Regions from separate parts of the Kitasatospora sp. NPDC088351 genome, predicted to be linked through region 2. Evidence: predicted binding sites of a transcription regulator. Region 2 holds the regulator's gene; the other holds the start of a gene.
The links. Region 2 encodes HrcA, which represses chaperone genes, less so after heat shock. Its sites were predicted from a motif close to TTNGCACTCNGNNNNNCNGAGTGCNAA; they were not measured.

Region 1 (8,441 bases), on a different contig from region 2:
GATCAGCCAGAGCCAGAGGGCGGCGATGCCCAGCAGCGTACGCATGGTGATCGTGCCGCCGATGTCGGAGAGCGTCTGCACCGCGGCCGTTCCGGCGGTGTGCTCCCGGGCGTAGCGGTGCATCCGGTCGATCCAGCCGTGGTCGAGGGCGCTGAGCGGGTGCCAGCCGGTCTGCACCAGGGCCGCCAGGACGCCGAACAACGCGGCACAGCCGACCGCGAGTGCCGAATACCGGAGCAGGCGACGGTCACGCGGGGTGATGGTGGATGCGCTGTTGGTCAGGTGCATGGCTGACACCTTCCCAGTGCGCCGGGCCGATCGGGCAGCGGGGTGATAGCGATTTTGCATCTTTTGTGCGGAGAACTTGCGCACGCCGGGGTGTGTGCGCCGGTGAAAGCGAAGGCGCTCGCCGTCGGGTCCGGCGGCAATGTTGGCCGGACGGTGCGGGAACGTGGGCGGCGGCCCATGGGTTCACGATGTGGAGGAGTTGCGAAGCGGCGTGCCGCAACGGGGTGTCCGTTCCGAATCGGTCGCCCGATTGGCACCCGATGTGTCGGGGTGGTCACCCTCCGTCCAAAACCGGGGTGAAAATCGGCAGGATACTGCATCGCTGGAAGAATCTGAGCGACTTGGGAATGTTGTCCGGAATCTGTTCGTTGGATCGTTACGTGTGAGCCCTGCGGGGCCCGCATTTCTTGCCCTCTCGGGGCAGGCAGGCAGACCCCGGCAATACCAGCAAAGGGAGCAAGCATGGCCACCCGTGCCGTCGTTCGCGACAGGGCCGACCGGACTCGCGCGGCCCGCCCGACCAACCTTGAGGCCGACCGCGACCTGGTCGGTATGTACCTCGACGAGATCGCCAGGACGCCCCTGCTCGATGCCGCCGAGGAGGTCGAGCTCTCGCTGCGGATCGAGGCCGGTGTGTACGCCCAGCACCTGCTGGAAGCGGGCGAACTGCCGAAAGGCGTGAAGCGCAAGGAGCTGGAGGCGATAGCCGAGGACGCCGAGCGCGCCAAGGACGTCTTCATCCGGTCCAATCTCCGTCTCGTGGTCGCTGTGGCGCGCCGTTACCCGCGCAGTGGCCTTCCCCTGCTGGACCTCATCCAGGAGGGCAACGCGGGCCTGGTGCGGGCGGTGGAGAAGTTCGACTACGCCAAGGGGTTCAAGTTCTCCACCTATGCCACCTGGTGGATCCGGCAGGCGATCACCCGGTCGATCGCCGACCAGTCGCGCACCATCCGGCTGCCCGTCCACCTGGTCGAGGAGCTGGGCCGGATCCGGCGGGTGCAGCGGGAGAAGTCCAAGGAGCTGGGCCGCGAGGCCGAGCCGGCCGAGATCGCGGCCGAGCTGGACACCACCGAGGCGCGGATCAAGGACGTGCTGGACTGGGCCCGGGACCCGGTCAGCCTCAATATGTCGGTCGACGACGAGGGTGAGACCCAGTTCGGCGACCTCGTCGAGGACACCGGAGCGACCTCCCCCGAGGACGCCGTGATGGTCATGCTCCGCCGTGAGGAACTGGACGGTCTGATCGGGCGGCTGGACGACCGTACGGCATCGATCATCCGGTCGCGGTACGGGATGGAGGACGGCCGCGAGCGCACCCTGACCGAGGTGGGCAAGCAGCACGGGCTGACCCGTGAGCGGATCCGCCAGATCGAGAAGCACGCGCTGGCCGAGCTGAAGCGGATCGCCGACCACTCGGGCTTCGAGGCTGCCTGAGCTGCCTGATCTCCCAGCCCGAGGGGAGCGGCCGGCAGGCCGCGTGCGGGTGTGCTGTGCGTGCCGTGACCGTCGTGGCGGGCCGTGCTGCGGAGCGCTCCGCACCAAGGCCCGTTCTCTCCCGACGGCGGCGGCTCGGCGAGCTTCTAGGCTGTAGGGGCAGGTGGGGGTACGGGTAGAAGCGGCAGGGGATCGGGACGACAGTGAACAACGGAGGCGGGTCGGTGAGCGAGCAGGATTCGGTACGGGGTGCCGAGAGCGCCGAGAGCGCCAAGGGCGGGAACGAGGACAAGAAGGCGCCGAAGGCCCGGCTGGTCTTCCGGGACCCGCTGGACCAGCAGTCCCGGGACGACACCGACGCCGGCTGGGGCGACCGCCCGGGAGCAGGCTCCGGGGGCGGTGGCGGACGGGGGCTGGACTGGTACCTGAGTCAGCGCCCGCCGCACCACGGGGACTGAAGGGGTCGACGGGTCCGCCGTCGGCGGGGGCGGTCAGCGCTCCCGCGTGACCAGCGCGTCGCGGATCTCGGTGAGCAGGACGACCTCCTTGGCCTCGGCTTCGATCTGCGTCTCGGCGAGGCTCTTGCGCTTGGCGGCGAACCTGGTCATGGGCAGGATCAGGCAGAAGTAGACGACGGCCGCGGTGATCAGGAACTGCAGGGCCGCGCTGAGCACGGAGCCCCACAGGATGAAGACGCCGGAGGTGACCTCGCCGGTCGCGCTGACCGCACAGGGACCCTTGAGGCAGGAACTGTAGGACGCCAGATCCTTGGCTCCGAAAACACCGACGATCGGATTGATTACGCCCTTGACGAAGGCGTTGACGATGTTGGTGAAAGCCGCACCGATGACAACGGCGACGGCGAGGTCGACGACATTTCCACGCAGCAGGAATTCCTTGAAGCCTTTCATGTCGCGTGAACGACGAAGTCGTTGTCCGGTTACGGGTGATCTTCCTCCTTTCCCAATTGGCAACCCGTTTGGTGCAGGGCCGCGGCTCCCGGTGGCCAGAGCGCCGCTCGCGCCGGTCCACTGGCGAGCGCGGTGACCACGGCGAGCAGGACCAGAACCGGCACCCCGCCCCGCCGCCGTACGGGGTGCCACAGCCGGTGCCACCCGCCGGCACCGCGCCGGATCGGCGGAAACCGGGGCACCTCCCGCTGCGGCGGGACGGCCGGCGCGGGCGGCGGAGCGGTGTATCTCCGGGCCGGAGCCGACTGCGGGGCGCGGGGCAGCGGGGACGAGAGCGGGAGAGTGAGGGGGAGGGGGAGCGTGAAGCTCGGGGTCGTCATCGGGCACCACCGGTGGTCGCAGGGCGCCGGCCCCAACCGGGCCGGTCTCTTGTGACCCACACTCTGCGCCGCGCCCACAGCGGACGGAACCCCTCTTTCGGATCCTGTGGAAAACCCGGGGTTGTGGATAACTTCGTACACCCACACGGGTGAGCCTGCCCGTTTCCGGGAATGCGACGGGAATGCGAAAGGCCCGCCGACTCCGCCAAAAAACGGGTCAACGGACCTTTCGAATGCCTGGATCGGCCGGGGTGCCAGAGGTTCGGCGGTACCCGGCCTGAGCCGCTCCGGCCTCAGCCGGCCGACTTCGCCGCGGGAGCCGGGCTCGCCGCGGGGGCCGAGCCGTTCGAAGCGGCGGTCGACGGGGACGACGCGCCGGACGACACCGAGGACGGGCCCCCCGCCGGGGACGACGAAGCGGCGCCCACCGAACTGCTGGAGGACGAACGGCTGTCGGTCCGGTAGAAGCCCGAGCCCTTGAAGACCACGCCCACGGCCGAGAAGACCTTGCGGAGCCGCCCCTGGCAGTCGGGGCACGTGGTCAGTGCCTCGTCGGTGAACTTCTGCACCGCCTCCAGGCCGTTGCCGCACTCGGTGCACTGGTACTGGTACGTGGGCACTTGTCTTCCTCCTGGCACTCTCGCCTGATGAGTGCTAACGATGGTCAATGATGCGGCATTCCGCTGGATCAGTCCAGCGACTCCGGTGTGAGATGAGCCGGGGCGCGACCGCGGACCACCGCCCGGACCGGTCGGCTCAGCCCTTGACCGCGCCCACCAGCTGCGCCGTCGCGGTCCGCCCGGACGCCTCCACGCCCGGCGAGTCCACCGAACCGACCGCGCCCGCCGAGTCCACCGAACCGACCGCGCCCGCCGAGTCCGGCGTGCCCGCCGAGTTCGCCGAACCGGCCACGCCCGGCGCGACCAGCAGGTGCCGCAACGCGATCAGCGCCACCAGGCCCAGCCCGGCACCGGCCACCGTCACCAGGAACCCGGCCGACGGGCCCCACCCGTCGATCAGCTGCCCGGCCACCGTGGACCCGGTCGCCAGACCGAGGCCGATGGCACCGGTCAGCCAGGTGAAGGCCTCGGTCTTGGCGCCGTCCGCGACCAGCGTCTCGACCAGGGTGTACCCGGTGATCAGCGTCGGGGCGATGGCGAGGCCGCAGACCAGCCCGGCGGCCGTCAGCGCGACCAGGTCGGGCATCGCCCAGAGCGTCGAGCAGCCGAGCACCAGCAGCGCGTAACTGGCGAGCAGCCGGTGCCTCGCGGCCCTGCGCCAGGCGACCAGACCGTACAGCACACCGGCCAGCATCGAACCGCCGGCGAAGACCCCGTACACGATGCCACCGGCCCCGTGCCGTCCCACCGAGTCGGCGAAGGCGGTCACCGAGACCTGCATGGCGCCGAAGACGGAGCCGACCCCCAGGAACACGCCGGCCAGCAGCCGGACGCCCGGGGAGGCGAGCGCGGAGGCACGACGGACGCCGGGCTGGTGCGGGTGCCGGGCCGGGGCGGTGCGGCGCTGGGCGGCGAAGGCCAGCCCGCCGGCCACGGTCAGCGCGGCCTCGCCGATCAGCCCGGCGGACGGGCTGACCGAGGTGGCGATGGCGCCGGCCAGCACCGGACCGATCACGAAGGTGAACTCGTCCGTCACCGACTCGAAGGCGAAGGCGGTGTTCAGCTTGGCGGCGGGCGCGCCGTCCGCGGAGAGCTTGGCGACCCAGCGGGCCCGGACCATCGCGCCGACCTGCGGCACGCTGGCGCCGGCCGGGGCGGCGGCGAGGAACAGGCTCCAGACCGGGGCGTGGCCGAGCGCCAGCGCGATCAGCGCGCCGACCGAGAGCGCGTGCACCAGCACGGTCGGGACCAGTACGGCCGCCTGGCCGTAGCGGTCGGCCAGCCGGCCGGTCTGCGGGCCGATGAGGGCCTGGGCGACGGCCGAGACCGCCGCGACGCTGCCGGCCGTGCCGTACGAGCCGTGGGTGTCGAGGACCAGCAGCACGATGCCCAGGCTGAGCATCGCGTAGGGGAGCCGCGCGGCGAACGCGGGCGCCAGGAACGTCCAGACGCCGGGCGTGCGCAGCAGCGCGCCGTACCCGATCCGGGCGGGCGCGCCGGCACCGGTGTCCGGGGCGGTACGGGCGTCCGCGGTGTCCAGGGCGGCGCGGGTGTCCGCGGTGTTGTCGACCGTTCGGCGGGCCGTCACGGTCGGTCCTTCCTGCTGCCTGGTAGCGCGGAAGGGACATGGGACGGCCCCGACGGCGCCGAGAGTCGTCCTCTCGCGCGTCGACCGGGGTAGTTACCGGGCCGGGCCGGCGCGGTGCGCCGAGGGCCGGGCCGCGGCCGCCGAGCGGTCGCGCCAACTCTGCATCAGGCAGATGCTGGGTGTGTATCAACCATCATACGTATACGCGCGTAGATAGCGCGCTGACCCCCACTTTACAGGGCAGATCCAAAACTGTCCCGCCGGATGAAGGTGCCGGGCCGGTGAACAGCGGTGAACGCGGGGAGAAGCCCCCGCGCCCACCGCCCGGGACCGCCCGGCCGGCCACCCGCCCGTTCAGTCACCCCGCCCGTTCAGCCACCCCGCGAGCTTGCCGCCCTTGTCCACGGCCCGCAGCCGCCGCTCCGCCGCCTCGCCGACCTCGTCCGTGGTGACCACCAGCAGCTCGTCGCCGCCGCGCAGCACGGTTGCCTTGTCGGGCACGAAGCTGTTCCCCTCGCGCACCACCAGGGTCACCGCCGCGCCGGCCGGCAGCCGCAGCTCGCCGATCTCCACGCCGGACATCCGGGAGGCGGGGGAGAGCGCCACCGACAGCAGGTGGCCGTGCAGCTTCTCCAGCGGCGCGGACTCGATGCCCAGGTCCTGGCCCATCGAGCCCTCGGAGATCCGCAGCCGCTTGGCGACCCAGGGCAGGGTCGGGCCCTGGAGCAGGGTGAAGACCACGACCAGGATGAAGACGATGTTGAACACGTCCTGGGCCCTGGGCGTGCCCGCCACCATCGGGATGGTGGCCAGCACGATGGGCACCGCCCCGCGCAGTCCGGCCCAGCTCAGCAGCGCCTGCTCGCGGCCGGGCAGCCGGAACGGGGTCAGCGTGAGCATCACCGACAGCGGCCGGGCCAGGAAGACCAGCACGGTGCCTATCACCAGCGCGGGCACCACGGCGGAGCCCATCGTCCCGGGGGTGCAGAGCAGGCCGAGCAGCACGAACATGCCGATCTGGCCGATCCACGCCAGGCCGTCGGCGAAGCCGCGGACGGCCGGGCCGTGCGGCAGTTTGGCGTTGCCGAGGATCACGGCGCTTATGTAGACGGCGAGGAAGCCGGAGCCGTGCAGCAGGGCACCGCCGGCGTAGGCGAGCACGGTCAGTGCCATGACGGCGATGGGGTAGAGGCCGGAGGAGGGCAGGGCGACGTGCTTGATGCCGTACGCGCCGAGCTTGCCGATCGCGAGGCCGACCGCCGCGCCGATCGCCAGCTCGGCGGCGATCGTGCCGATCAGGACGTACCAGGAGTCCAGCTCGCCGGTGGTGGCGAAGGCGACGACCAGGATGACCACGGGCGCGTCGTTGAAGCCCGACTCGGCCTCCAGCAGGCCGGTCAGCCGGTGGGGCAGCGGCACCATCCGCAGGACCGAGAAGACGGCGGCGGCGTCGGTGGAGGAGACGATCGCGCCGAGCAGCATGGAGGTGCGCCAGTCCAGGCCGACCAGCCAGTGCGCGCCCGCGGCGGTGACGAAGACGCTCACCCCGACGCCGACGGTGGCGAGCACGGTGGCCGCCGGCATCACCGGTTTGACCTCGCGCCAGCTCGTCTTGAGACCGCCCTCGGCCAGGATCACCACCAGGGCGGCGTAGCCGAGCACCTGGGTCAGTGCGGCGTTGTTGAAGGAGACGCCGAGGCCGTTCTGGCCGAGGGCGACGCCGATCCCGAGATAGATCAGCAGGCTTGGTAGCCCTGATCGGGTCGAGATGCGCACGGCAACCACCGCGACCAGCAGGATCACGGAGAACTCGAGGAGCAGCTGGTTCAGGTGGTCGACATTCACGCAGGGGCACCTCGAGCGGGCTGGGGGCGGGCGGGGTGTCTGACGGCGGTGAGGCCGAAGGGGGAGCCGACCGGCAAGGGTCGATGCTCCCCTTGCGGATCGTTACTCAGTCTAACATTTTGCCATATCTTTAGTTTCGCTTCTCACACAGGCCTTCATCGGGCGTCCGGGGCTTCCCAGTTGACCTCCTCCGATCCCACGGTGAGCGTCCCCCGTGCACGCCCGCCAGCCGACTCGGCCTAATGTGGTGCCCTGCCATGGCCGAGTGCCCTGGACACGCCCGCCCGCCCCCCAGTCGAGGACCGCAAGGACCCAGATGCCCCGCTCGAAGAAGTTCCGGCGCGCCCGTCTGATCGTGATCGTGCTGGTAATGCTGCTGGTGGCCGGCGCCGGCTACGGCGGCTACCGGGGGGTGGCCGCGGTCCGCGCGTCCTTCCCGGAGGTCGACGGCAGCGTCAAGGTGGCGGGCCTGAGCGCGCCGGTCGACGTCAAGCGGGACGCCAACGGCATCCCGCAGCTCTACGCCGACACCTCCGCGGACCTCTTCCGCGCCCAGGGCTATGTGCAGGCCCAGGACCGGTTCTGGGAGATGGACGTCCGACGGCACATCACCGCCGGCCGGCTCTCCGAGATGTTCGGCGACGGCCAGGTCGAGACCGACTCCTTCATCCGCACCATGGGCTGGCGCCAGGTGGCGCAGAAGGAGTACGACACCCAGCTCTCGGCGGACACCAAGAAGAACCTCCAGGCGTACGCGGACGGCGTCAACGCCTGGCTCGCCGAGCATCCCGGCGGCCAGAGCGCCTCGCTGGAGTACACCCTGCTCGGCGTCGTCAACAGCGGCTACAAGCCCGAGCAGTGGACGCCCGTCGACTCGGTCGCCTGGCTCAAGGCGATGGCCTGGAACCTCTCCGGGAACCTCCAGGAGGAGATCGACCGCTCGCTGCTCGCCCAGGACTTCAGTCCGGAGAAGATCGCCGAGCTGTACCCGGAGTACCCGTACGCCCGCAACGGCACGATCGTGAAGACCGGCACCGTCGTCGGCGACAGCTACCGCCCGGCCGACGGCTCCAGCCAGGCCGGTGCCGGGACCACCGCCCAGGGCGCGGCCGCCACCAAGGCGATGCTCAAGGACGTCACCGACCGGATAGACGCGATGCCGCAGATGCTCGGCCGTCAGGGCCAGGGCATCGGCTCCAACTCCTGGGTGGTCGCCGGTACCCACACCACCACCGGAAAGCCGCTGCTGGCCAACGACCCGCACCTCGGCCCCGGCCTGCCCTCGGTCTGGTACCAGATGGGCCTGCACTGCCGCACCGTCTCGCCGACCTGCCAGTACGACGTCTCGGGCTTCACCTTCGCCGGCATGCCGGGC
Region 2 (4,923 bases):
TACGGCTTGTCGTCAGTCCGGCAGCGTCACGAAGTCGATCAGTTCCTCGACCCGGCCGAGGAGTTCGGGCTCCAGATCCTTGAAGGAGTCCACCGAGGCGAGGATGCGCTTCCAGGCGGCGGGGGTGTCCGCCGGCCAGCCGAGGCGGCGGCAGACGCCCTCCTTCCACACCTCGCCGCGGGGGACGCCGGGCCAGCCGGGGATGCCGACGCTCGCGGGCTTCACGGCCTGCCAGATGTCGATGTAGGGGTGGCCGACGACCAGGACGGCGTCGCCGGTGACCCGGGCGGCGATGCGGTGCTCCTTGGTGCCGGGGAGCAGGTGGTCCACCAGGACGCCGAGGCGGCGGCCGGGGCCGGGGGCGAAGTCGGCGACGATGGCGGGCAGGTCGTCGACGCCCTCCAGGTACTCGACGACCACGCCCTCGATCCGCAGGTCGTCGCCCCAGACCCGCTCGACCAGCTCGGCGTCGTGCCGGCCCTCGACGTAGATGCGCGACTCGCGGGCCACCCGGGCCCGGGCGCCGGGGACGGCGATCGAGCCGGAGGCGGTGCGGCCGGGGGCCCGGGACGGCGCGGGCGCGGCCGCCGGGGGGCGGACCAGGGTGACCGGCCGGCCCTCCAGCAGGAAGCCGCGCGGCACCAGCGGGAAGACCCGGTGCTTGCCGAAGCGGTCCTCCAGGGTGACGGTGAAGCCCTCCGCGGTCTTCTCGCACCGCACCACCGCTCCGCAGAAGCCGGTCGCCGCCTCCTCCACCACCAGGTCCCGCTCGGCGGACACCTCCGGGGCGGGCTGCTGCCGCTTCCACGGCGGGGTCAGGTCGGGTCCGTACTGGTGGCTGCGCATGGAAGGTGACTATAGGGAAATCCGGCGGAGGGCCGGCGGGAGGTCAGAGCCCCGGCGCGCCCCAGACCGGGAACCAGCGGGTGAGGTCCTTCTCCAGCCGCAGGTCGTTCCCGAGCATGGCGTTGACCTGCAGTTCCAGGGGGCTGTTCCGCTTCTCCCCGCCGCCCGGCATCGGCGCGAACGGGTAGAAGGTGCCGCGCTTGTACAGGTAGACCAGCGCCAGCGACTGCCCCCGCTCGTCGCGGAAGGCCACCAGCGAGCAGAGCAGCTGCGGTCCGAAGCCGTTCGCCTCCAGCTCGCTGTTGACCGCGTGCAGGTCGTTGACCAGCTCCGGCAGCTCCTCCGGGGTGTGCCGGGCGAGCAGCCAGGAGTAGCCGTACCCGTCCTTGGAGGCCTCCACCGGGACGCCGCCGCGCTCGGTGTCGGCGTCCAGCAGCGCCCGCACCTGCCGTTCGACCTCGCCGAACGCCCCGCCCTCGACGGCCGCGAAGCAGACCGAGCCGAGACCGGTCGGCCGGAAGCCGGTCGCCGCCTCCAGGGTCAGTGCCGCCGAGGGGACCCCGAACAGCTGGTCGAGGTCGGGCTTGACGGGCTTGGTGCGCCCGAACAGGGCGTCCAGGAATCCCACGGCGGTCCTTTCCCGAGGTGGTTCAGCGGCCCAGCTGGGCCGAGATCTTCGCCAGCTGCTCCAGTCGCTGCTCCAGCGACGGGTGGGTGGAGAACAGCTGCGAGGCGGTCTCCCGGGCGCTCAGCGCCGGGGCGAAGTAGAAGGCGTTGTACGGCTGTGCCTGGCGCAGGTCCTTGGACGGGATCGCGGCGATCTGGCCGGTCACCTTGGTCAGCGCCGACGCGAGCGCGCTGGGCCGGCCGGTGAGCTGGGCGGCGGCGCGGTCGGCGGCCAGCTCCCGGTAGCGGGAGAGCAGCCGGGTGAGCAGGAAGCTGATCGCGTACACCACGATCGACACCAGCGGGATGATCAGCGCGGCGATGGCGGCGTTGGAGTCGTTGTTGTTGCGGCCCCCGCCCATGAACCCGCCGTACATCGCGATCCGGGTCATCGCCCCGGCCAGCACCCCGAGGAACCCGGCGATGGTCATCACCGCCACGTCCCGGTGCGCCACGTGCGAGAGCTCGTGCGCCAGCACGCCCTCCAGCTCCTCCGGCTCCAGCCGCCGCAGCAGCCCGGTGGTCACGCAGACCACGGCGTTCTGCGGGTTGCGGCCGGTGGCGAACGCGTTCGGCATGTCGTTGTCGGCGACCGCCACCCGCGGCTTGGGCATGTCGGCCAGCGCGCAGAGCCGGTCGATGGTGCCGTGCAGCTGCGGATACTGTTCCGGGCTCACCCGGTGGGCGCCCATCGCCCGTTCGGTGATCTTGTCGCTGAACCAGAACTGGGCCACGAAGAGACCGCCCGAGATCAGCACGATCAGTGGCCAGGCCCCGCGCAGCAGCACGATCAGCAGGCCGGTGAATCCGACGTACAGCAGCCCGATCACGAACATCGTCGCGACCATGCGGCCGGTCAGGCCGCGGTCGGGTGCGAAGCGCGTGTGCTGGCCCGAGCTCGACATCGCTGCTCCTCCGTTAGCCGTTCGCTTTCGATGCTGCCACCCGGACGGGCCCTCGGCATCACCCGCGCGCCGGATATTGCGCGCAGGATCACTCGGGCCGGGCCGTTCCTGCCGTCGGACCCGGGCCTTACACTGGCAGGTACGGTTCTGGCACTCGGCTGTTCAGAGTGCCAAAGCCGGGGCCTCCCAGAACGGCCCGCAACATGCCAGAACGGACACATGTCACTACGGACAACGTGCGAAGACGGAGGTGCGTGCCCCATGGCCGGTGAGGTCCGTCAGCTGGACGACCGCAAGCTCGCGGTGCTTCGCGCCATCGTCCAGGACTACGTGGGAACCGAGGAGCCGGTCGGCTCCAAGGCCCTGGTGGAGCGGCACAGCCTCGGCGTGTCCCCGGCCACCGTCCGCAACGACATGGCCGCGCTGGAGGAGGACGGCTACATCCACCAGCCGCACACCAGCGCCGGGCGGATCCCCACCGACAAGGGCTACCGGCTCTTCGTCGACCGGCTCGCCGAGGTCAAGCCGATGAGCGCGCCCGAGCGGCGGGCGATCCGGCACTTCCTGGACGGCGCGGTCGACCTGGACGACGTGGTCGCCCGGACGGTCCGGCTGCTCGCCCAGCTCACCCGGCAGGTCGCGGTGGTCCAGTACCCCTCGCTCTCCCGGTCGACCGTCCGGCACATCGAGCTGGTCGCGCTGGCCCCGGTCAAGGTGATGCTGGTCCTGATCACCAACACCGGCCGGGTCGAGCAGCGGATGATGGACTGCCCGGGCCCGGTCGGCGAGACCCTCCTCGCGGATCTGCGGGCGCGGATCAACGCGCACGCGGTCGGGCAGCGGCTGCCCGAGGTGCCGGGGCTGCTGGAGGAGTTGCCGGCCGGTTTCGAGGCGGCCGACCGGCCGGCCGTCGTCACCGTCCTGGCGACGCTCTTCGAGGCGCTCGCCGAACAGAACGAGGAACGGATCATGCTGGCCGGCACGGCCAACCTGACCCGTTTCGGCCACGACTTCCCGCTCACCATCCAGCCGGTGCTGGAAGCGCTGGAGGAGCAGGTCGTCCTGCTCCGCCTCCTGGGTGAGACCGGCGACGCGGGGATGACGGTCCGGATCGGCCGGGAGAACGCCTACGAGGGGCTCAATTCCACCTCGGTCGTCTCCGTCGGTTACGGTTCGGGCGACGAGAGCGTGGCCAAACTGGGTGTGATCGGTCCGACCCGGATGGACTATCCGGGCACAATGGGGGCGGTGCGGGCGGTGGCACGGTACGTGGGCCAGATCCTGGCCGAGTCGTAGGAACAGCCACCATCAGACCGATGGTGGTACCCAGTCGCAAGCACTACTACAGGCGGAACAAGCGGAGCATTTGGTGGCCACGGACTACTACGCGGTACTCGGCGTCCGACGGGATGCGGGGCAGGACGAGATCAAGAAGGCGTTCCGGCGCCTGGCGCGCGAACTGCACCCGGACGTCAACCCGGACCCGAAGACGCAGGAGCGGTTCAAGGAGATCAACGCCGCCTACGAGGTGCTCTCCGACCCGCAGAAGCGTCAGGTCTACGACCTCGGCGGGGACCCTCTCTCGCCCAACGGCGGCGGAGGCGCGGGCGGCTTCGGCGCGGGCGCGGCCGGTTTCGGCTTCTCCGACATCATGGACGCCTTCTTCGGCGCCGCGGCCGGTCAGCGCGGCCCGCGCTCGCGGACCAGGCGCGGCCAGGACGCCATGATCCGGCTGGAGATCACCCTGGAGGAGGCCGCCTTCGGCACCACCAAGGAACTCCAGGTCGACACGGCCGTCACCTGCACCACCTGCAGCGGGGAGGGCGCCGCGCCCGGCACCTCCGCGCAGACCTGTGACATGTGCCGCGGCAAGGGCGAGGTCTCCCAGGTCACCCGGTCCTTCCTGGGCCAGGTCATGACCTCCCGCCCCTGCCCGCAGTGCCAGGGCTTCGGCACCGTCGTGCCGACCCCGTGCCCGGAGTGCGCGGGCGACGGCCGGGTCCGCGCCCGGCGCACCCTGACGGTCAAGATCCCGGCCGGTGTCGACAACGGCACCCGCATCCAGCTGGCCGGCGAGGGCGAGGTCGGCCCCGGTGGCGGCCCCGCCGGCGACCTGTACGTCGAGATCGCCGAGACCACCCACACGGTGTTCCAGCGCCGCGGGGACGACCTGCACTGCACGGTCACCATCCCGATGACGGCCGCCGCGCTCGGCACCCAGGTGCCGCTGCAGACGCTGGACGGCCTGGAGGAGCTCGACATCCGGCCCGGCACCCAGTCCGGCCAGTCGATCCCGCTGCACGGCCGGGGCATCACCCACCTGCGCGGTGGCGGCCGGGGCGACCTGATAGTGCATGTCGAGGTGCAGACGCCCACCAAGCTCGACGCCGAGCAGGAGGACCTGCTCCGCCGCCTCGCCGTGCTGCGCGGCGAGGAGCGGCCGTCCGGCCAGTTCGCGCCCGGCCAGCAGGGGCTGTTCTCCCGGCTGAAGGACGCGTTCAACGGG

Region 1: AB0P06_RS11545 (FmdB family zinc ribbon protein) is a predicted target of HrcA. The motif match lies at 3,645-3,671, and genes of this name have one in related genera.

Annotation. Positions count from the first base shown of each region.
Region 1 covers NZ_JBFBIL010000011.1:69,109-77,549, forward strand. Annotated here, with positions in the region: gene AB0P06_RS11525 (phosphatase PAP2 family protein) at 1-288, opposite strand, end outside; gene AB0P06_RS11530 (sigma-70 family RNA polymerase sigma factor) at 751-1,722, shown strand; gene AB0P06_RS11535 (hypothetical protein) at 1,947-2,180, shown strand; gene mscL (large conductance mechanosensitive channel protein MscL) at 2,214-2,633, opposite strand; gene AB0P06_RS11545 (FmdB family zinc ribbon protein) at 3,307-3,633, opposite strand; gene AB0P06_RS11550 (MFS transporter) at 3,770-5,173, opposite strand; gene AB0P06_RS11555 (potassium/proton antiporter) at 5,576-7,066, opposite strand; gene AB0P06_RS11560 (penicillin acylase family protein) at 7,383-8,441, shown strand, end outside.
Region 2 covers NZ_JBFBIL010000015.1:125-5,047, reverse strand. Annotated here, with positions in the region: gene AB0P06_RS13940 (DUF3097 domain-containing protein) at 13-846, opposite strand; gene AB0P06_RS13935 (hypothetical protein) at 890-1,474, opposite strand; gene htpX (zinc metalloprotease HtpX) at 1,497-2,417, opposite strand; gene hrcA (heat-inducible transcriptional repressor HrcA) at 2,679-3,713, shown strand; gene dnaJ (molecular chaperone DnaJ) at 3,787-4,923, shown strand, end outside.